One region of the Brevibacillus sp. BC25 genome, then DNA from elsewhere that is predicted to be linked to it. Evidence: riboswitches for the same ligand, from Rfam matches in the RefSeq annotation. Region 1 holds a riboswitch; each other region holds the start of a gene.

Region 1 (8,744 bases):
TTCCTTAATCGGGCGCACCTTGATGACCTCACTCCAGTCATCCCGAGAGAGAGCCGCGACATTTCGACGCTTCTCTGCCATCATGAAAATCCATGACAAACCACCAAGAATCGTTCCCCCTTTGCGTGGGATGTCCACGTATGGTGTCCCTACTGTCACGTAGCTGAAAATTGCCTTCAGATGTGGATTTCCACTTGCGGCCGCAGCCCACTGCACATACCCGACATACGAGCCGCCGAGCATCCCGATGTTTCCATCCGACCACTTCTGGCTCGCGATCCAGTTGAGGCTGTCGTCTCCATCATTGCGCTCGTGAACGAGTGGAATCCACTCTCCCTCGGAATCTTCACGTCCCCGCGTATCCTGAACAACCAGCGCATATCCGCGAGCTACAAAGGGTAAACGGCGAAAAATGCCATCCATTCGTCCATATGGAGTGCGCATAAAAATAGTTGGAACTCGCTGTCCTTCCGTCAAACCTGCGGGTAGCCAAACCTCGGTCGCCAGACGAATGCCATCTCTCATCTCTATATCATGCCTACCCAAATGATGTACACCGTAGTTAACTTCGGACAGCTGAGGGTCCTGCCACATCCTGAGCGGCGTCAAATCCTCCCACCCTGTTTTAGCCAATACAACGCTATCGCCACGACCTGTCAGCACAAAAGCGATGACTTCGTTCTCACAAATGATCAAGTCAATTGGCTGCGCTGCTTCGCGCACCGCCCAGATCCACGCTTGCTTTTGCCCTGAGGGACCTGTTCCTTCGATGGACAGGTGGCGTTGGTAGTGCCCTCCACTTTCCGGAAACACGACTTGATCGCTCTCCCAGTCGATTTGCTCCCATTCGAGCAGCTTTTGTGCCAGGGTGAGGAGAGGCAACTCATAGGCTGCTTCCCGTTCAGCCAGTTGTGCAAACAGACCTTCAGCGGCACCACCCGTATCCCAACCTGTGCCCCGATGCCAAACTTCCCCATCCTCAAAGCGTATATCAGCTACCTTGATGCCGGATTGATAATAGCCAAATGAAGCTTGTTTGTGCCCAGTCTGTGCCATCCGTCATTCCTCCTGTTATCTGATCTACTTCCACACTTCCTGATACACTCTAAGGAAATTACCACCCAAGATTCCTTCGATTTCTGCATCCGTGTACCCGCGCTTCATCAGCTCACGCGTAATTTCCGGAAGTGACGCATGGCCTTTCACTACATCAAATGGCATTTCTTTTGTTTTGGCAATCTTGTCCAAGGGCAAATATTTCGTCAAATCATCGCACAGATCTAAGCCAATACCGATGTGCCTTGCACCGACAAGCTTTTTCATATAGTCAACATGATCAATCAGTCTCTCGATAGTTGCGTCAGCGCTGTTAGTGGCTGTGAACATGCTAAACGCATTCAGCCCGACAAGCCCATCCTTTTCCGCAATCGCTTTGATCTGCTCATCTGTCAAATTGCGCATCGCCGGCACGACTGTTCGGCTGTTGGAATGAGAAGCAATCACTGGCTTTCTAGCGATTTCCATCACGTCCCAGAACCCTTCGTCATTCAAATGGCTCACATCGATGACGATGCCCAGCTTTTCCGCTTCCTCGATGAGACGAACACCGAAATCGGTGATGCCCCCTTTTTTCCCTTCGCGCACCGGTGCAAAAAAGCTGCCATCCCCAACGAAGTTGCGCCGACTCCAAACCAGCCCCATCATCCGTACTCCGAGCTTATAAAAGACACGCAAGAGACTCAAGTCGTTATGTAGTGGCTCTGCCCCTTCCAACGACAGGATGAACGATACTTTTTGCTCTACTCTTGCCCGTTGCAAATCATCCAGATTTTTGGCGATGACGATATGCTCGGGAGACTCTGCCACCTCTGCGTGCAGAGCGCTGATCTGGTTGAGCGCCTTGCGCAGACTCATCTCTGGTACAAACGCATCCTCTACGAACACGGCTGCCACGATGGAATGCACGCCACCCTTCTGGAACCGTGGCAAATACTCCGTCTCGATCATTTTGGTTCGACCGTATCCACGCTGAATCTCCACATCCATCAGCAGATCAAAATGCCCATCTAGAACGTGAGCACCGTCATGAAATTTGCGCGCCTGTTCTCTCGTTACTTCCGTCATACGGGTCATCTCCCATCTTGTTCTATGGATTTTTCTTATCGAGATAGTTGTAAACCGTGAATTTGGATATATCCAACAAATCCGCGACGTATTGCACGGCTCCTTTGATCAAAAAGAGACCCATTTCATCCAGCTGGTGGATAAATTGAATTTTCTCTTCTTTTTGCATCAGGGCGATTGGTTTGCCTGTCCGTTTCAGGCAGTCCTCTATCATTTGCTCCATTAAAGTCCCGACAGTCGGAGCGAAGCTCTCTTCCGCTTTTTCTGCCTCACGCTTGTCTTGGATCACCATCATCGATTCGATGAATGATTGCGCCATTGCGAGATGAGTAATATCAAGATTGATGCACAGACTGCCAATGACTTCTCCTTGTTCATCCTTGATGTAAATGGAGCTCGATTTGATCTGTTTACCTTTGATGGTATCGTTGCGGTAGTTGAGGTCAAAAGCTTCTTCACTGACCTTCGCCGTACATAAAGCTTGCAGTGCCAGATTCGTTACCGGTGAACCGATCTTCCTGCCACTGACATGGCCGTTGGAAATAGCAATGATCGATGAGGAAATATCGCCTGTCAGATCATGTAACACCACTTCACAATGCTCGCCAAATGTACGTGCCAGTCCCTCTACTACCGGAATGTAGCTTGCTAATATCGGATGTACGTTTTTCATATTACCCCTCGTTCACTTCCACAATCATCTCAATTTCGATTGGGTTGTTAAACGGAAGAACAGATGTCCCAGCTGCTGCTCTCGCATGCTTGCCCACTTCACCAAAAATTTCGATGAGAAAATCAGAAGCCCCATTAATCACTCGCGGCTGCTCGTAGAAATCAGGGGCGCTGCTGACGAGTGCGAACAGCTTGACAATCCGTGTGATTCGATCCAAATCACCAATCTCGCTTTTCAAAATTGCTAGCAGATTAAGAACCGTGACCTTTGCAGCCTCATAGCCCTGCTCGATCGTCACATCCGCTCCCAGCCTACCCAGATACATCGGGCTCCCATTTACGTAGCACCCCGCACCAGATGTATAAATGACATTGCCAGTCTGTACACATGACACATAATTCGCCATGGTTGGAGGAACTGGCGGCAACTCATACCCTAACTCTTTTAATCGTTGTTCCACTTTGGACATAAGGCCATCACCTCATCATCAATTGCATACCTTTCTTTAAACATACTATTCTGCAAATTCATCTTCAACAATTTTTTGTATGATAAAAAATTATTTGAAAACCTTATGCCGTCCGCTTAACAAAAAAGGACGCCGACTAGGCATCCCCTCTTATGAAAATCAAAGATACTCAACTCGACCCTATCAGTTGACCCCACTCATTACCTTCTGGATAGATGGCTTCACACGGATCGCTTCCGAGTAGAAATACACATGTTTTTTGCCTGTAATGGGATGCGTCGTCACTTCTGTCTCTACTCCGAAAACATCCCGTATCAGATTGGGTGTCAAGACTTCCTCTGGCGTCCCCGATGTAACGATTTCCCCCTCACAGATCACGTACAGCCGATCACAGTACATCGCTGCGATATTGAGATCATGCAACGAGGACAAGACCGTAATCCCAAGATTTTTGACCAGATCCATCACCTGCAACTGGTATCGAACATCCAAATGATTCGTCGGTTCATCAAGGACAAGAAACTGGGCTTGCTGCACCAAAGCTCTGGCAATCAGTACTCGCTGTTTCTCCCCACCCGATAAACTGAAAAAACTGCGATCAGCGTATGTATGCATCCCTACCCGCTGAAGTGCTTCTTCACAAATTCGAACGTCTTCTGCGTTATCGGACTGAAACAGCCGTTTATGCGGAGCACGTCCCATATTCACGATTTCGGTTACCGAAAAATCGAATTCAACAGAGGTCTCCTGCCGTACTGCCGCCATGCGCTGAGCGTTTTGACGTGAGGTTAACTTATACACGTCATCGCCATCAAGTGAGATCCATCCCAAACGTGGCTTCAATACGCGATAAATGCTTTTTAGCAACGTGGACTTCCCGCTGCCATTCGGCCCGATCAGCCCCACAAACTCTCCGGAGCGTACCTCCAGACTGACGTTTCGAAGGATTCCCTTTTTCTCCAGTTCGACCGATATATTCTCGACCAACAAATTCATCGTCCGCTACCTCCAAAGGAATAAGAACTCCGCAACATCAACCAGATAAAGAATGGACCTCCACACAGCGCTGTCAAAATACCAATCGGCAGCTCTTCCGGTGCAAATGCGAGCCTGGCGACTACATCAACCCAGATGAGAAATATCGCGCCAAACAAAGCGCTGACAGGCAGGACACGTCTGTGATCTGATCCGACCATCACACGGACGATGTGGGGCATCATTAATCCAACAAAACCGATTGATCCCGCAATGGACACGATCACCCCCGTGAGCAGTGCAGTGATCACCAGGAGAAGCTTGCGGAATTGTACCGTATTAACCCCCAATGTCCCAGCTGACTCCTCGCCCATCAGCATCGCATTGAGCGAGCGGTATTGGGCCATTAAAATGATGAGACAGATGACGACAATCAATGTAGGGATCGTCAGGTACTCCCATTTCCCGCCTGCCAAACTACCACTTAACCAAAACAGGACCGTCCCAATTCCATGCTCATTCGGCGCTGAAAAAACAAGGAGACTGGTAATGGCCGACAAGATCGCAGATATCGCAATTCCAGCCATAAGCAGGCGTACCGTCGAGTTTTGTCCTCCAATACGGGATAGCGTAAAAATAAGAATGATTGACACAAGGGAGCCTGTAAAAGCGCCAAAAGATAGCGCATACTGCCCGTACATGCTGAATGCTCCGAATATAATCACCGAGGTAGCTCCAACCGAAGCACCTGAAGATACTCCTAACACATACGGGTCAGCCAGGGAGTTGCGAACCAACGACTGGATCGCTACTCCCACGACAGACAGACCTGCGCCGACGATCGCCCCCAAAAGTACACGCGGAAAGCGAATATCCCAAATAATCGTTTGCTCCCCTTTGGACCAATCCACCTCAATCCACTGGGTCAACATCGGAATTTTTGATAAGGCGATTTTCCATACCGTTGTCGGCTTAATCTCCACTGATCCCAAGGTAACTGCGAACGTAATGGAGAGGAAGAGTCCGACCAGTAGAGTAATGATGATATAAGGTAACTTGATCTGTTGCAGTGCTATTCCCTCCCTTAAAAGGGGCGTACTTTATTTGAATTTATCCGGGTAGAGTCCTTCCGCCAAAATTTTCAGCGCAATCGGTGCTCGAACGCCTTCAGAAGCCGCAGACAATGGCAATACCATTAGTTGTTGATTTTTAATCGCCGGGATATCCGCCAGTTCTTTTTTGGACAAAAGAAAATTACGTTTTTGCTCAACGGTTCTATCACCGTAGTCTACGATAATAATTACGTCTGGATTGCGACTCACTACTTGTTCCCAACTAACCTCTGCCCAACCCTTTTGAATGTCATCAAAAATGTTCTTACCGCCAGCAGTCTTGATTAAGGACGTCATGTAGTTGTTGGCTGCTGTGAATGGTTTATCTTCCCCGTTGTCGTACACGAACACCTTAAGTGGCTCGTCCACCTTGCCAATTTTACTAAGCGTTTGGTCCATTTCACTCTTCATTTTGTTGATCAAATCATTGGCTTTGTCTTCCACACGGAAAATGCGTCCAATATTCGTAATGTCTGCAAACACATCGTCGATTGTCGGTCCAGGAATGCTAGATGACGCTTGCAGGTAAGATTTGATGCCGAGCTTTTCCAAATCCTGCATCGATCCTACACCTTTTTCTCCGAATCCACTTTTCCATCCGGCGTACACGAAGTCTGGGTTCGCTGCCATCAACACTTCTTTGGTTGGATACTTATCAGACAGTACCGGAATCTTGTCGTAATCTGCTTTTAACTCTGGAAGGATTTCATCGTCTAGGTAAGCGGTTCCGACCATTTTATCAGCAAGGCCCAATGTCAGCATAATTTCGGTGACGTGTTGGTTCAATGTCACGGCACGCTCAGGTGCTGTTGGATAGGTCATTTCGATACCATTATTGGTGAGTGTTACTGGCTTGCCTTCTGCTGCTGGAGCAGCTGTTTGTTCTATTTTGGCTGGAGCTTGTGTTGTCGTAGTGGAGCCGCATGCCGAAACCAAAAGCATGGCAGCTGTCATGATACCGAAAGCTAGTCCTTTCATTACTGTATGTGATTTGTTTGCCTTAAACACCTGAAATCCCCTTTTCTGTATGTATATGATGGGTTGAACGAAATCCTCTACAAAAAAAGCACCCCCCATTTCAATCGGGAGGTGCATGACAAACGTAGATGTAGCTATAAGCAGGCACAAAGTGCCCTTTCATAGACTGCTTCCACATCTGCCCCATCCTCGTGGGTCGATTGTAAATGATCGCATGGCAGGTCTCCTGGCTTACGGATCAACACACCCAGCTACCTTCCCATTTTTCGTCTCGCAAAAAACAGTGGCTACACGCTAGGCGCTCCTCGTTACAGTGGCGGGACCGCGCCGGCTTCTCACCGGACTTCCCTTTTAAGCTGACGGCATATGCCATCCAGCACCATTCGATACGTATTCAATTTTTACGATTTATTCATTAGTTGATAGAAGTCAGTTTTTTCGGGAACTGCGTGAGAATTTCAACGCCCGTTTCCGTAACCAATACATCGTCTTCAATCCGCACTCCGCCTACACCTGGCAGATAGATGCCTGGCTCGATCGTAAAGACCATCCCTGGACGAAGCACTTCTTGGTTCTGGCTGTGAACAGATGGATATTCATGTACATCCATCCCAAGTCCATGCCCCAGACGGTGCATGAAGTATTCTCCGTAGCCTTTTGCAGTGATGACATCGCGAGCAGTTTTATCCAAATGCGCAAAGGTCACACCCGGACGAATCTCAGCAATTGCCGCTTCGTTGGCAGCCAATACCGTCTCGTAAATTTCTTGTAGCTGGGCACTGATCTCTCCTACAGCAAAGGTACGAGTAATATCGGATACATATCCGTTCGCTGCTACCCCGATATCAAACAAAAGCAAGTCGCCTTCTTGGACCTGGCGCGTTCCTGGTTTCCCGTGTGGCAGTGCCGACTTCTCCCCTGCCAATACCATGGATGTAAAGGATGGACCTTCCGCACCCAAGCGCTTCATCTGGAATTCCAGCTCAGCTACGATTTCCGTCTCGGTCATACCTGTCTTGACTTTTTTCAGGGTCTCCCGCAAGGAATCTTCGACCAACTGAACAGCATGCTTCAGACGATCCACTTCATCCGCGGATTTGATCAAACGCATTTCACGAAGTGGCTCTTCCACGTCCACATAGCTCGACGCCAGAACAACTTGTCCAAGTGCTTCATAGCGCTCGACAGTCATATGACTTTTCTCAATACCGAGCTTCGTCAAGTTCGCTGGCAATACTTGCTTGAGGATTTCATACGGGTTTTGGATATCCGTATGTGTATGGATATCTTGAACGAACGAAGCCTCTGCCGCTGCCTCACGATCAAGAGCAGGTACAATTAAAGAAGGTTTGCCCTCAGCAGGAATAACGAGACCCATAAAACGTTCATGCGGGTCTGTAAAAAATCCGGTCAAATAGTAGACGTGCTTGGGAGAGGTAATCAACACCGCGTTCAGCTCTTGCTCTGTCAAAAACGTGTGGAGCTTCGAAATGCGCTCTTGAAACAACTTCTTCACCCTGCTTTCACCAATTATTCTATTGCGAGAATACCACTTCCCCATCAAAAAAAGAAGACTTCAATTGAAAAATCTACATCGTATCGGACAACCTAAGGGTGGGGTGAAAACGAAAATGGAACAAATACTCGTTCATCAGGATGGCAAGCAGTTTGCTTTTCACATATCGGGAAAAGGCAAGCCGTTATTGTGTATCCATGCGCCATGTATCGGCTCTCTCAATTTTGTTTATCAGCAAACACTCGCAGATACATATCAGCTCATTGTCCCTGATTTGCCCGGACACGGCGACAGTTCACCGATGGAGAAGCCCTTTTCCATTGGTGAGCTGGCAGAACAGCTCCATAAGCTGATCCCGTCGCTCGGCATTGAACGTCCCTTTATTTTGGGGTACTCCCAAGGTGCTTCTATCGCCCTTGAATATTGTCTTCGATTTCCTGATCATGCACAAGGCGGTATACTCGTGAGCGGTTTTTCCGAAGTGAATGACCTGTATTTACATGGACGGTTTTGGATGGGGCAGGCGTTGTCGATGCTTCACGGAGTTCCTCTTCTTGCCCGTTCGATTGCTTCCTCACATGTCAATGACCCAGAAATGCGTGAAAAATGGACGGCTCACGCCTCCAAAACTGATCCCACTAACCTGAAATACCTTTACGCTGCCGGACATCATTATCGATGTACGGAGCGTCTGGGCAACATCCAGCTCCCGATTTTACTTGCCTATGGCGAACAAGATCAACGGATGCACCATTATGCGCAGATGCTTACCATGAAATTACCAAAAGCAAAACTCGAGATGATTCCTAACGTGAAGCATCAGGTCATCACAAAAGCTGCTCCTGCTTTCAATCAGTTGTGCCGCACCTTCATAGAAGAAGGGTAAAACAAGAAAAG
Region 2 (7,033 bases), on a different contig from region 1:
GAGTGCAGCTCACGGTTTGCCTTTTGAACGCCTGGAGCGTTTTCTACACGCGTCATGTCACTCACGGCTGTAATGGCTTCGATTCCTTCGTGGACGGATTCACGGATCATTTTGCGCTCCATCACGTTGACGATATTGAGCGATGCCAGATTGCAGCTAATGTCTCGACGGATGATATCCATCTCTCCGTAATTACTAATCGTCGAAGTCTCCTGCAACTGGAAGATTTCCGTGCACAGGTTGGACATTTTCACTGAACCAAGATCTTTCAGCGCATGGTTGTTGTTCGCATTCGTTTTGTTCATGATGTAAGGATAGCCCGATTCCATTTGAATCATCGCGATTTTGGTCAACATCTCGCGTGCGCTCATGACGGTCTTTTTCTTGATGCGATCGTTTGCCAAGAGCTCCTCGTACATATCATCGAGGTCCATATCATCCAGATGCACGCCGTATTCTTTGTACACGGAGTACGGAGCAAACACAGTCAATGGCTTGTTTTCCTCAGCTAGCTTGTAGAAAACGTTTGGTACGATCAGGCCGATGGACAACGTTTTGATGCGTGCTTTTTCATCCGCATTGATCTTTTTGCAATCGAGAAACTCGTTGATATCCCAGCCGAAGATGTTGTAGTACGCTGCTCCTGAGCCTTTGCGTTGCCCCATTTGATCCGCGTAGGAAAACGCATCTTCCAACAGCTTGAGAACGGGCATAACACCTTTTGCTGCGCCCTCGACGCCTTTGATCGGCTCTCCTCGTCCGCGAAGCTTGGACAGGTTCACAGCTACACCGCCGCCAATTTTGGATAGCTGCATACAAGTTCCCAAAATAAAGTTGATGGAGTTCAGTGCATCATCCATTTCGAGCAAGAAGCAGGAGACCATTTCTCCACGGCGGCTTTTGCCTGCATTCAGGAAGGTTGGGGTCGCCGGCTGCAAGCGTTGATCCATCATAGAGACAGTTAAACGCTTGGCTAGCTCAAAGTCACCTTGTCCAAGGGACAGTGCCACTACGGCCACCCGGTCTGGATACTGCTCCAAGTACATCGATTTATCGTTCGTTTTCAAGGCGTAATCTTTATAAAATTTGGAGATAGCCATGTACGAAGCAAATTGAAAATCAGCGTCATAGGCCAAACGGAAAACTTCATCGACCTGCTCAACAGTGTATGTTTCATAGACGTTTTCATAGAAGTCATTCTCGATCAAATAGTCCATGCGTTCTTTGACACTGCCAAAAGTCATCGTGTTGGACTGCACTTCTTCCATGAAGACCGCAACCGCTTCCCGATCCTTTTCCAGTTGATAAAATCCGTCGTTGCCACGCTGCATCAGTTCGTTGTTCAATTCAATATGCCGCAATTGCTGCCACCCCACTCGTAAATTGTTCCACGTCACGGCCGGTACCGGACAGTTCAAATTTAGAAATCACCGGAACGCCATATAGGCTCGCGATCGTATCCGCGCTTTTAGCAAAGCTGGTTCCCCAGTTGCGGTTGCCGCTGGCGGATACTCCGCGCAGATTGACATGATTTCGCTTCAGGAACGTCGCCACCTTCTCCGGCACTTGTCCGAATCCCGTCGTGTATGTTATCAAAATGAACGGCTCGTCCAGCACCATTTCTTGATTAATTTCCACATGTGGCAAATTAATTTTGTTGACGAATCTTCGGACGTTTCCTGTTTTTGAATCAAAAGCGATTAGCATGTCCCTCATCCTATCCTGCTATTTTTACTCTGTATGTATGTTATTTAGCCAAAGTAAAAGCGCATCCGACGTTTACATGCCGAATGCGCGTGATGACTTCCATCTAGCAATTCGCAAATGCGAATTGAGCGCTCGAACACTTCCCTATCTCCCGTAGGTTAAACAGTGCAAGCGGTTAGGCAGGTCTCCTGGCTTTTGGATCATCGCTCCATTTGCACCTTCCCGATCGGTCATGATCAGTGGCATTCTTTCGCAAATGGAACTCTCTCATTACAGTGGCGGGACCGCGTCGGATTCTCACCGACTTCCCTATTAAGTCTACCAAATCTGGCTGGTAAACACCTTACCGCATCAATATGTAGTTGGTAAAACTTACTTTACCTCAATATATCGTAGGAGTCAAGCTCAGTATGGGCTCTTTTCGAAAACTAACTATTCTCCTTTTTCGGCTATTGCCAATCTCTGGTTCTCGTTCATATAATAGATTTTGTGCGTGTTGGTTAGCCTTGGAGAGATTGGAGAGTAGCCCTCATGAAAAGCACCGACTATCAACCTGTCGTCATTCCTCGTTCTTTCAGTAAAATCATGACTTATCAAGAGCGGGACTATCATATTTTCGTAAGTATACCTGCCGATCCCCCTCCGGAATCAGGCTTTCCCGTCATATATTTGCTAGATGGCAACTCTGTATTTGCAACTATGACCGAAGCGATACGGATACAGTCACGCGGTCCTGAACGAACTGGCGTGTATCCTGCTATCGTCGTCGGGATTGGGTATCCAACGGACGGTCCGTACCATCCTGCCCGTTTCTTTGATTACACGTATGAGGTTCCTGTCTCGGAGCTTCCTGGCAACCCAAAAGGAGCCGACTGGCCTCAGATGGGGGGAGCAGAACAGTTCCTGACCTTTTTGGAGGAGGAGCTCAAGCCTAGCATCGAAAAAGACTTCCCCGTCGATCGGACGCAGCAAGCGATTTTTGGACATTCGCTAGGTGGCTTGTTTGTCTTGCATGTACTTTTGTCGAGACCACACGCTTTTCAGCGGTATATAGCTGGCAGTCCCTCGATCCACTGGAATGAGAATGTGCTGCTTGCGAAGGAGAGTCAATTGCCGGGCCTGCTGACAGAGGAGCTCGACGTCCATGCGCTTCTCACCATCGGAGAGTTGGAAAACGATGGGCGATTCTTGGTCAAAGAAAAAGCCCTGGCGATGATCGAACGATTGTCCTCCATGGGCAAAGGTCAGATCAAGGCTTCCTTTAAAGAATTTGCTGACGAAAATCATTCGTCCGTCTTGCCAGCCTTAATTAACCAAGGACTCAAATTCGCTACGAAAAAAACTGCCCGCTAAAAACGGGCAGTTTTTGTTTATCATGACTCGTTTACTGTAGAGATAACACTTTGGTGATTTGGGGTAGCTCTTCGATGGCAGATACAATCGTCGGTGTAATCTCTTCATCAGTCACAGAGATAAGCAGGGCATTCTTCCCTTTTTGCTCGCGCGATACATTCAACTTGGAAACATTGATTTGATGTTCGGCCAGTTTTCGTGAGACATCATAAATCACGCCTGGATAATCGATATGGCGAACCAACAATCCATGTGCCCCCGGAGGTATGCGACACGCGCAGTAATTGATTTCACTGATGTACACTTCTCTCCAATCTTGCGCGAAGGTGTACTTGTTCGCTCCTACACGCAAAATCGCCAAATGATTCGCATATTCGCCGGAGCTGTTTTGGACAGAAACCTTCGTCCCGAGTCCTTCCACTAACAGCGTTGCGATTCCCTCTTTATTTTCATGAGCAAGAATACTTAATTGTGCACCCGCTAACTCAGGCTCGAGTCTTCGAATCAGTTCAGCCAGCTCACGCAGTCCAGCATATTGGGTCATGTGATGCCTTCACTCTCCCAGTCAGGTTTATCCTTGTTTTTACGGCAGAATCCATGCTTCCGGCTCTTTCTTGATGGAGGATTCGTTATCAGCACGATACCAAGCCGTCAACGTTTGCCCCTCTTTCGTATAGTAGATTCGGTAGATGGTATTGCCTTTTCCGCTGTTAGTAAAGGGACTTTCCTCCAGCGGAACCGCTGTCACTCCACCTGCGGTAACAACCCCACCGTTCTCCTTGATGACGTTTTGGATCGTCGCCATATGCTCTTTACCCAAGGAGGCCATCCCGAAATAAGAGATGATCGCCAAGAGAACCGCTCCCGCCAAAAACGAAACGATAATCACTTTTGATTTTTTCGTAGCATCCACCAAGTGCTTCCCCCGTCTATCTTAGTTCTCTTTGTCGACTAAGCGTACCTTGTCAATCGTACCGCCACCCAAGCATACTTCCCCATCGTAGAAGACGACAGCCTGACCAGGTGTCACTGCTTTTTGCGGCTGATCAAATACAACTTCTACGGTGCCATCCTCCAGCAGGTGAACGGTTACTCCCTGATCTGGCTGGCGATAACGGAATTTCGCTGTACAAGTAAACGTTTCAGAAGGCTTCTTATCACTCACCCAGCTCACGTTGGTCGCTAAGAGACTCTTCGAGTACAGACGGATATGATCAGAGCCTTCACCAACGATCAGGACATTCCGCTCCAAATCTTTGTCTACAACAAACCAAGGCTGTCCGCTCGTGCCATGACCTCCGCCTATTCCTAAGCCTTGTCGTTGACCCAATGTATAGTACATCAGTCCGTCGTGCGTACCGATGACTGCTCCATCTACGGTCTCGATATTTCCTGGTTTGGCAGGCAAATAGTTTTGCAGGAAGTCACGGAAGTTGCGCTCCCCAATAAAACAGATCCCTGTGCTGTCCTTCTTTTTCGCTGTATAGAGCCCTGCTTTCTCTGCGATCTCCCTTACTTGAGGTTTCGGGAGATTACCAATCGGGAACATTGTTTTGGATAGCTGTTCTTGGCCCAATACATTCAAGAAGTAAGTCTGGTCCTTGTTGTTGTCAGCACCACGAATCAGCTTGTACTCGCCGTCGATGTACTTGACCTGCGCGTAATGGCCGGTTGCAATATAATCCGCCCCTAGATCCATGACCTTGGCGAGAAGCTCACCGAACTTGATTTCACGGTTGCACATGACATCCGGATTCGGTGTACGTCCCCGTTTATATTCATCCAAAAAATACTGGAATACCTTGTCCATGTATTCTTTTTCAAAGTTTACCGTGTAATATGGAATGCCGATCTGTTCACAGACGCGCCGGACATCCTGGAAGTCTTCTTCCGCCGTGCAGTGGCCGAATTCATCGGTATCATCCCAGTTTTTCATGAAGATGCCGATGACGTCATATCCCTGTTGCTTAAGCAGGTAAGCCGTCACGGAGGAGTCGACTCCGCCGGACATGCCGACAACGACGCGTGTATCTTCTGGTCGCTTCATAAGTCTTTCTCCTCTTTTTCAATTTGTACCATTACAGATTACCATGTTTCGCAAAACAAATCATGTTTTGTTGCACTTTTGCCCGATAGAATGAAAAAACGCCTGACGCGTAGTTGGCGCCAGACGTTTGGTAGCAAGGTTAAGCCTGCGAAGATTCATCCTTGATTTCCGCGCGATATCCCTCGATGCTTTCTTCACGACGCTGATTTTTTGCTTCGAGGGTTGCTTTTTCCTCAGCAGAAATCTCCCCAGCATGAGCCGTCAGGTAATCTTCGGACTCACGAATGTTCTCTTCCGTATTGGAAATCATCTGTTGAAGCTTTTCTGCGTTGTCAGAACGGTCATCCGGCTTCGCCATAATCGATACGCCTCCTACAAAGGGTTATATTCAACACCTTTACCATTGTGCGCCAATCATGGTTTCTTTATGTACCCATGTTATAATAGAAGAAACGGATTAAACAATAAAGAGGGTTTCAACTATGGCTTCCTTAGATTTGTTGGAAAGAAAGCTGCTTCGGATCATATCTGATATAGATCCCGTCCGCCTGAAACGACAATGGGTGAAGGGGCAAAAGGTACCTGAATCCGAAGTGGAACAGCGCATGCGAATCGATCTTCTCTTGCGCAGACTCGACAAGTTACCTGAGGCCAAGCGTCAAGAAGTGCTTGCGCTACTCAAATGGTTTAACTGGTAGAGATTAGCGGATGGACGTTCCCAGACGCCACTGGCCGTCTATCCGATTCATTTGCTTCCTATCCACAATCGCGTCTTGATTCAGCGGTCCATAGATGTGCGGATACAACAATCCATCCTTCGCAGCCTCGTATTTGACTTCCGAAGTCGTTTTCGTTTCATCGACAACGAGTACATACAGCTCCTCATCAAACTGTGCGTAGACGCGGTTTGCTACCTTTTCAAGCAGCTCTTCCCCTTTTGTCGCGTGAATGAAGCCTTCCTGCTCGTAATCGCGCGGTAAGTAGTGATCCTTGTCCATCCACTTTTCCCAGTATGTTTTTGGTACCATGCAGTAAATGATAGAGTCTCGCATGTTTCTCCTCCGAATTCGATTATTTTTTTGGCATTGCTTTGTTCAGGTGACGCATAGCTTTATCATAGAACATCTGGTCCACTCGCCCCTGATCGTATCGCCATTGAATGAAGTTACGCAGAGAGTGCAAATCCACCCAGGCATCCTTCGCTTGCGGATTGTGCTCAGGTACCTCTCCCGTTATTTCACCCTCGTAGACAAGCTTCGCCATCTCAGTTGGGTGCATACCGATCTGATAAGCGATTTGGTGTAAAGCTATTTTCATGGAACCTCCCCTTGCTCTTCATGGGCTACATCTTATCTTCCGTCTATTGTGCCAGTCTTTTCGAATGATGCCAAGCCCCAAGCCCTACTCCCAAAGGATGTACCTTCCTCTCTTGCGTTTTGCTACAATGAACAGAGTATTTGAAGGAAGGGGCGGTACCCATCATGTCAATACAACGAGATCAACCACGAAAGAAATGGTTCCAGCGAAAACGTATCTGGATTCCCCTTCTTTTCATCGCTTTCCTGTTCCTGTGTAACAGCTCTTATCTTGCAAAAGAGCCAGAAGGCGAGCCTTTTTTGCTTGCTCATCGCGGGATGGCACAAACCTTTCATATGGAGAACATCAGCAATGAAACGTGTACGGCGGAGCGGATTTATCCACCTGAGCATCCGTACCTAGAAAATACGATTCCGTCCATGCAGGCGGCTTTTGATGCAGGCGCGGCCGTTGTCGAGCTCGATGTACAATGGACGAAAGACAATCGATTTGCCGTGTTTCATGACTGGACGCTCGACTGTCGGACAAATGGTACCGGAGTCACGAGAGATTATACCTTGGCCGAATTACAACAGCTTGACATTGGCTACCATTATACAGCGGACGAAG
Region 3 (4,690 bases), on a different contig from region 1:
AACGGCTATCTGGCAAAGAACAGAATCGCTTACGAGAGTGAAGAAGCGAAGGATTTCGCTCGTACGTTTTTCATGATGATGAACTTCTACTCCTTGGAAAAAAGCATGGAAATTGCCAAGGAAACAGGCAAGACCTTCTTGGGCTTTGAACAATCGGAATATGCAAAAGGCACTTATTTTAACAAGTACTTGACGAACGATTACAGCCCGCGGACGGAAAAAGCAAAGCTTCTCTTTGAAGGAATGCACATTCCGACGCCAGAGGATTGGGCGGACCTACAGCAAAAGGTGCAAAAGCATGGCGTTTACCATGCGTACCGTTTGGCGATTGCACCGACACAGAGCATTTCCTACATTCAGAATGCGACTTCTAGCGTGATGCCAATCGTTGAGCATATCGAAACGAGAACATATGCCAACTCGACGACGTATTACCCGATGCCGTACTTGTCGCAGGAAAACTATTTTTACTACAAATCCGCGTATGTGATCGATCAATTCAAAGTGATTGATCTGATTGCCGAAATTCAAGAGCACATCGACCAAGGAATTTCGACTGTGCTGCACGTAAACAGCAATATTTCAACCAGAGAACTGGCTCGCTATTACATTTACGCAGCGAAAAAAGGTCTGAAGTCACTCTATTATACGCGTACGAAACATTTGACTGTAGAAGAGTGCATTAGCTGCGCTGTTTAGTGAACTCGATTTATAAAAGGAAAAGCATCAAGCAAATAGAGAAGAGGAACGCCATATGAAAGCAGTCAATTGGAACAGGCCGGACGACGATTTTACGATGACGTTTTGGAATCAAAACATCATGCAGTTCTGGACGGATGATGAGATTCCGCTGTCAGATGACAAGATGGCCTGGATGGAGCTCAGTGCGACTGAACGGGATACGTATAAAAAAGTATTGGGCGGTCTCACCTTGCTGGATACGGTTCAGGGTGGAGTAGGAATGCCGAAGATCATGGAGCATGTCGATGGACTGCAAAGAAAAGCGGTTCTCGCCTTCATGGGCATGATGGAGCAAATCCATGCCAAATCGTACAGCAGTATTTTTACAACGCTGGCATCGACTGAAGAGATTGACGGTATTTTTTCGTGGGTAGAAAACAATCCACATCTGCAAAAGAAAGCGGCCCTCATCTCGAAACGCTATCAAGAAATTGAGAAACCAAAAGACTTGTACATGGCGATGGTAGCGTCCGTCTTCCTGGAAAGCTATCTGTTTTACAGCGGATTCTTCTATCCGCTCTATTTGGCGGGGCAAGGCAAGATGACAAGCAGCGGGGAAATTATCGATCTGATTGTTCGCGACGAGAGCATCCACGGACTCTATGTCGGCGTTCTCGCGCAAGAAGTATATCAAGGTCTGAGTGTGGTCGAGCAGACCGCAGCAAAAGAGGAGCTGTATGCTCTTTTGCATGAGCTGCAAGAAAATGAGGAGGCTTATACGACTTCGTTGTATACGGAAATCGGATTGGCTGACGAAGTTCATGTGTACGTGCGCTACAATGCGAACAAGGCTTTGATGAATCTGGGACTGGACCCGCTATTCCCGGAGGAAGAAGTGAACCCGATCGTACTGAACGGCATTCGCACGCAGACGAAGCAGCATGACTTCTTCTCGAAAAAAGGAAATGGTTATGTCCGCACGCTAAACGTAGAGCCGTTGACCGATGATGATTTTACATTTTAGTATGACAAAAAATGGAATATGTGTTACTGTATGAACAGTATGCTGCCCTGCTAGTTAACTGGGGCACTTCACAGAACCACGATAATTTCATAGGAGTGGGAACAGGTTCTTTGGTGATCAAGATCGACCAAGGATGAAAAGGGAAGTCGGTGAGAATCCGACACGGTCCCGCCACTGTATGAGGGGAGTCGGCACATTTATCAGCCACTGATCCAAACGGATTGGGAAGGCATGTGCAGATGATGATCCCAAAGTCAGGAGACCTGCCTGTTTCGACGACACTGCTTAACCTACGGGAGATAGGGAGGTGTTAGGATGCTGTGATCTCAGTGCTTATTTGGCATTTCTAACGTTCTTTTTGATCGTTGGAGATGCCTTTTTTATTGGGCGGATTCAAGTCAAGATCGAATAAAGAATGGAGAGGAAGCTCATGAAAAGCAGCAATTTGGGATATCCACGGATCGGGAAGAACCGCGAGTGGAAAAAGGCATTGGAAGCATTTTGGGCAGGCACTATCGATGAGGCAAGCCTGGTACAGCAAATGGAGCAAATCCGTCACCAAAACCTGTTGCGTCAGCAGGAAAAAGGGGTCGAGCTGATCCCTGTGGGTGACTTTACGCACTACGATCACATGCTGGATATGGCTGTGATGTTTGGGATGGTCCCCATGCGTTATGAATACGAGAGAGGCCCGGTTTCATTAGCCACATACTTTGCCATGGCTCGTGGTTCGAAGGAAGCTGTCGCCAGCGAAATGACGAAATGGTTTAACACGAACTACCATTATATCGTCCCGGAGTTTGGTGAACGACAACCAGCCATAACCGAGAACAAGCCTCTCCAGGCATACTTGGAGGCTAAAGAAAAGTTTGGCATCATCGGAAAGCCCGTCATTGTAGGCCCGTATACGTTTGTCAAATTGTCCAAAGGGTATGAGAAAAACGAATTTGAAATCGTCGTGGATCAACTCGTTCCGCTTTACATAGACGTTCTCCGCGAGTTGGAGCTGCACGGCGTGGAATGGGTGCAAATCGATGAGCCTGCATTTGCACTGGATGTATCGGAGCATGATCGCGCCATCATCAAACGTATCTATGCGCAAATCGGTCAAGCACTACCACATCTACAGTGCATGCTGCAAACCTATTTTGAAGCGGTGGATTGGTACGAGGAGCTGATTTCCTTACCGGTAAAAGGAATTGGTCTTGATTTTGTACACGGAGCGATGCGCAATCTGACCAATCTGAAAAAACACGGGTTTCCAGCAGACAAGATTCTCGGAGCGGGAATCATCGACGGTCGAAACATATGGCGTGCGTCCATTGAGGAGAAGTGGGAGCTGATCAAAGAAATTTCCGAGATCGTTCCGCTCGAAAAGCTGTGGCTGCAGCCGTCCAGTAGTTTGTTGCACGTACCTGTAACGGTTGAAGCAGAGAGCGACTTGCCAGTGGAAGTCATGCCTGTATTGGCGTTTGCCGACGAAAAACTGGGAGAAGTACAGCTCTTAGTCCAAGGATTCCGATATGGTAAGTATGTCATTTCGAAAGAGATCGCCCAAAATGAAGCGGACTTGCTGAAGCTGGCATTATCTCCAGCGAGGAATCGTCGAGAAGTGCAGAATGCTTTACGTCAAATAGCTGCTGCAAAACTTGAACGAAGTGTTCCTTATCTCGAACGTCGAGAGATTCAACAAAATACGTGGAAGCTGCCACTGTTGCCAACTACAACAATCGGAAGCTTCCCGCAGACGGCGGAGGTTCGCCAAGCCCGACAGCAGTTTAAAAAAGGGAACTGGACAGTGGAGCAATATGATGTTTTCATTCAGGCACAAATCAAGGAATGGATCGAAATACAAGAAGAGCTCGGTCTGGATGTCCTCGTCCATGGTGAGTTCGAACGAACAGATATGGTAGAGTATTTTGGCGAAAAGCTCGATGGCTTTTTGTTCACGAAAAACGGTTGGGTGCAGTCATATGGCTCGCGCTGCGTCAAGCCACCTATTATTTACGGAGATGTGGAGTTTGTAGCACCGATGACGGTCAAAGAAAGTATGTATGCAAAATCATTGACCGCCAAGCCAATGAAGGGTATGTTAACTGGCCCAGCAACCATTCTGAATTGGTCGTTTGCTCGAGTCGATATCTCCAGACAAGAAGTGTGCGAACAAATCGCTTTGGCATTGAGAAAAGAAGTAGAAGCATTGGAAGAGGCGGGGATTCTCATGATTCAAGTGGATGAACCAGCGCTGCGCGAAGGACTTCCGCTCAAAAAAGAAGAGCAAGCAGCTTATCTCGAGTGGGCTGTCAGAGCGTTTCGTTTAGCGACTTCCACCGTTGCGCCGAGCACCCAGATTCATACACATATGTGCTATTGCGAATTCCATGATTTCATGGATGTCATCAGCGAACTCGATGCCGATGTGATTTCGATTGAAACTTCCCGCAGCCATGGAGAGCTCGTGTCTGTGTTCGAAACAGGTACGTATGACAAAGGCATCGGGCTCGGCGTATACGACATCCATAGCCCACGAATTCCAGCTGTCTCAGAAATGGAAGATATGGTAGCACGAGGTGTACAAGCGCTTCCACCAGATCAATTTTGGATTAACCCGGATTGCGGGCTGAAGACAAGAGGGAGAGAAGAAACCGTTCAGTCATTACGAAACATGGTTGCGGCAACGAAGGCGATTCGGAGTCGTTTGACAGCCCAGTAGGGAAGGTGCACACGATGAGAGGAGCCACACCACAAATGATGACAGACGCACGACCGATCCACCAATCGAGAACCTTTTTGACTGATCTCGTCTTTCCACCGGATACCAATCACCACCACACCATTTTCGGTGGGAAAGTCATGGCATATGTAGACAAGATCGCCTGCATCGCAGCCATGCGCCATTGCCGTAAACCTGTTGTCACTGCGTCCAGCGATTCCTTCGATTTTCTCGCGCCAATCAAGACAGGAGAAGCGATCAACCTGGAGGCT

What was found. Region 1 has a riboswitch for cobalamin ahead of PMI05_RS24525 (ABC transporter substrate-binding protein). Riboswitches for the same ligand answer to the same signal wherever they lie in the genome.
Region 2: another riboswitch for cobalamin. It lies ahead of nrdI (class Ib ribonucleoside-diphosphate reductase assembly flavoprotein NrdI); the one in region 1 lies ahead of PMI05_RS24525 (ABC transporter substrate-binding protein).
Region 3: another riboswitch for cobalamin. It lies ahead of metE (5-methyltetrahydropteroyltriglutamate--homocysteine S-methyltransferase); the one in region 1 lies ahead of PMI05_RS24525 (ABC transporter substrate-binding protein).

Annotation. Positions count from the first base shown of each region.
Region 1 is NZ_AKIX01000110.1:71,844-80,587, forward strand. Features, by position in the region: gene PMI05_RS24495 (CocE/NonD family hydrolase) at 1-1,056, opposite strand, end outside; gene PMI05_RS24500 (dipeptidase) at 1,081-2,124, opposite strand; gene PMI05_RS24505 (transcriptional regulator) at 2,147-2,797, opposite strand; gene PMI05_RS24510 (RidA family protein) at 2,799-3,266, opposite strand; gene PMI05_RS24515 (ABC transporter ATP-binding protein) at 3,450-4,262, opposite strand; gene PMI05_RS24520 (iron ABC transporter permease) at 4,259-5,272, opposite strand; gene PMI05_RS24525 (ABC transporter substrate-binding protein) at 5,342-6,361, opposite strand; cobalamin riboswitch at 6,530-6,730, opposite strand; gene PMI05_RS24530 (Xaa-Pro peptidase family protein) at 6,747-7,838, opposite strand; gene PMI05_RS24535 (alpha/beta fold hydrolase) at 7,963-8,733, shown strand.
Region 2 is NZ_AKIX01000102.1:803-7,835, reverse strand. Features, by position in the region: gene nrdE (class 1b ribonucleoside-diphosphate reductase subunit alpha) at 1-1,361, opposite strand, end outside; gene nrdI (class Ib ribonucleoside-diphosphate reductase assembly flavoprotein NrdI) at 1,348-1,707, opposite strand; cobalamin riboswitch at 1,868-2,068, opposite strand; gene PMI05_RS23295 (alpha/beta hydrolase) at 2,239-3,060, shown strand; gene PMI05_RS23290 (ACT domain-containing protein) at 3,092-3,604, opposite strand; gene PMI05_RS23285 (hypothetical protein) at 3,644-3,973, opposite strand; gene mnmA (tRNA 2-thiouridine(34) synthase MnmA) at 3,995-5,107, opposite strand; gene tlp (small acid-soluble spore protein Tlp) at 5,247-5,465, opposite strand; gene PMI05_RS23270 (hypothetical protein) at 5,590-5,805, shown strand; gene PMI05_RS23265 (DUF952 domain-containing protein) at 5,809-6,159, opposite strand; gene PMI05_RS23260 (hypothetical protein) at 6,179-6,424, opposite strand; gene PMI05_RS23255 (glycerophosphodiester phosphodiesterase family protein) at 6,589-7,033, shown strand, end outside.
Region 3 is NZ_AKIX01000102.1:7,861-12,550, forward strand. Features, by position in the region: gene nrdE (class 1b ribonucleoside-diphosphate reductase subunit alpha) at 1-699, shown strand, start outside; gene nrdF (class 1b ribonucleoside-diphosphate reductase subunit beta) at 755-1,705, shown strand; cobalamin riboswitch at 1,792-1,991, shown strand; gene metE (5-methyltetrahydropteroyltriglutamate--homocysteine S-methyltransferase) at 2,136-4,418, shown strand; gene PMI05_RS23320 (acyl-CoA thioesterase) at 4,433-4,690, shown strand, end outside.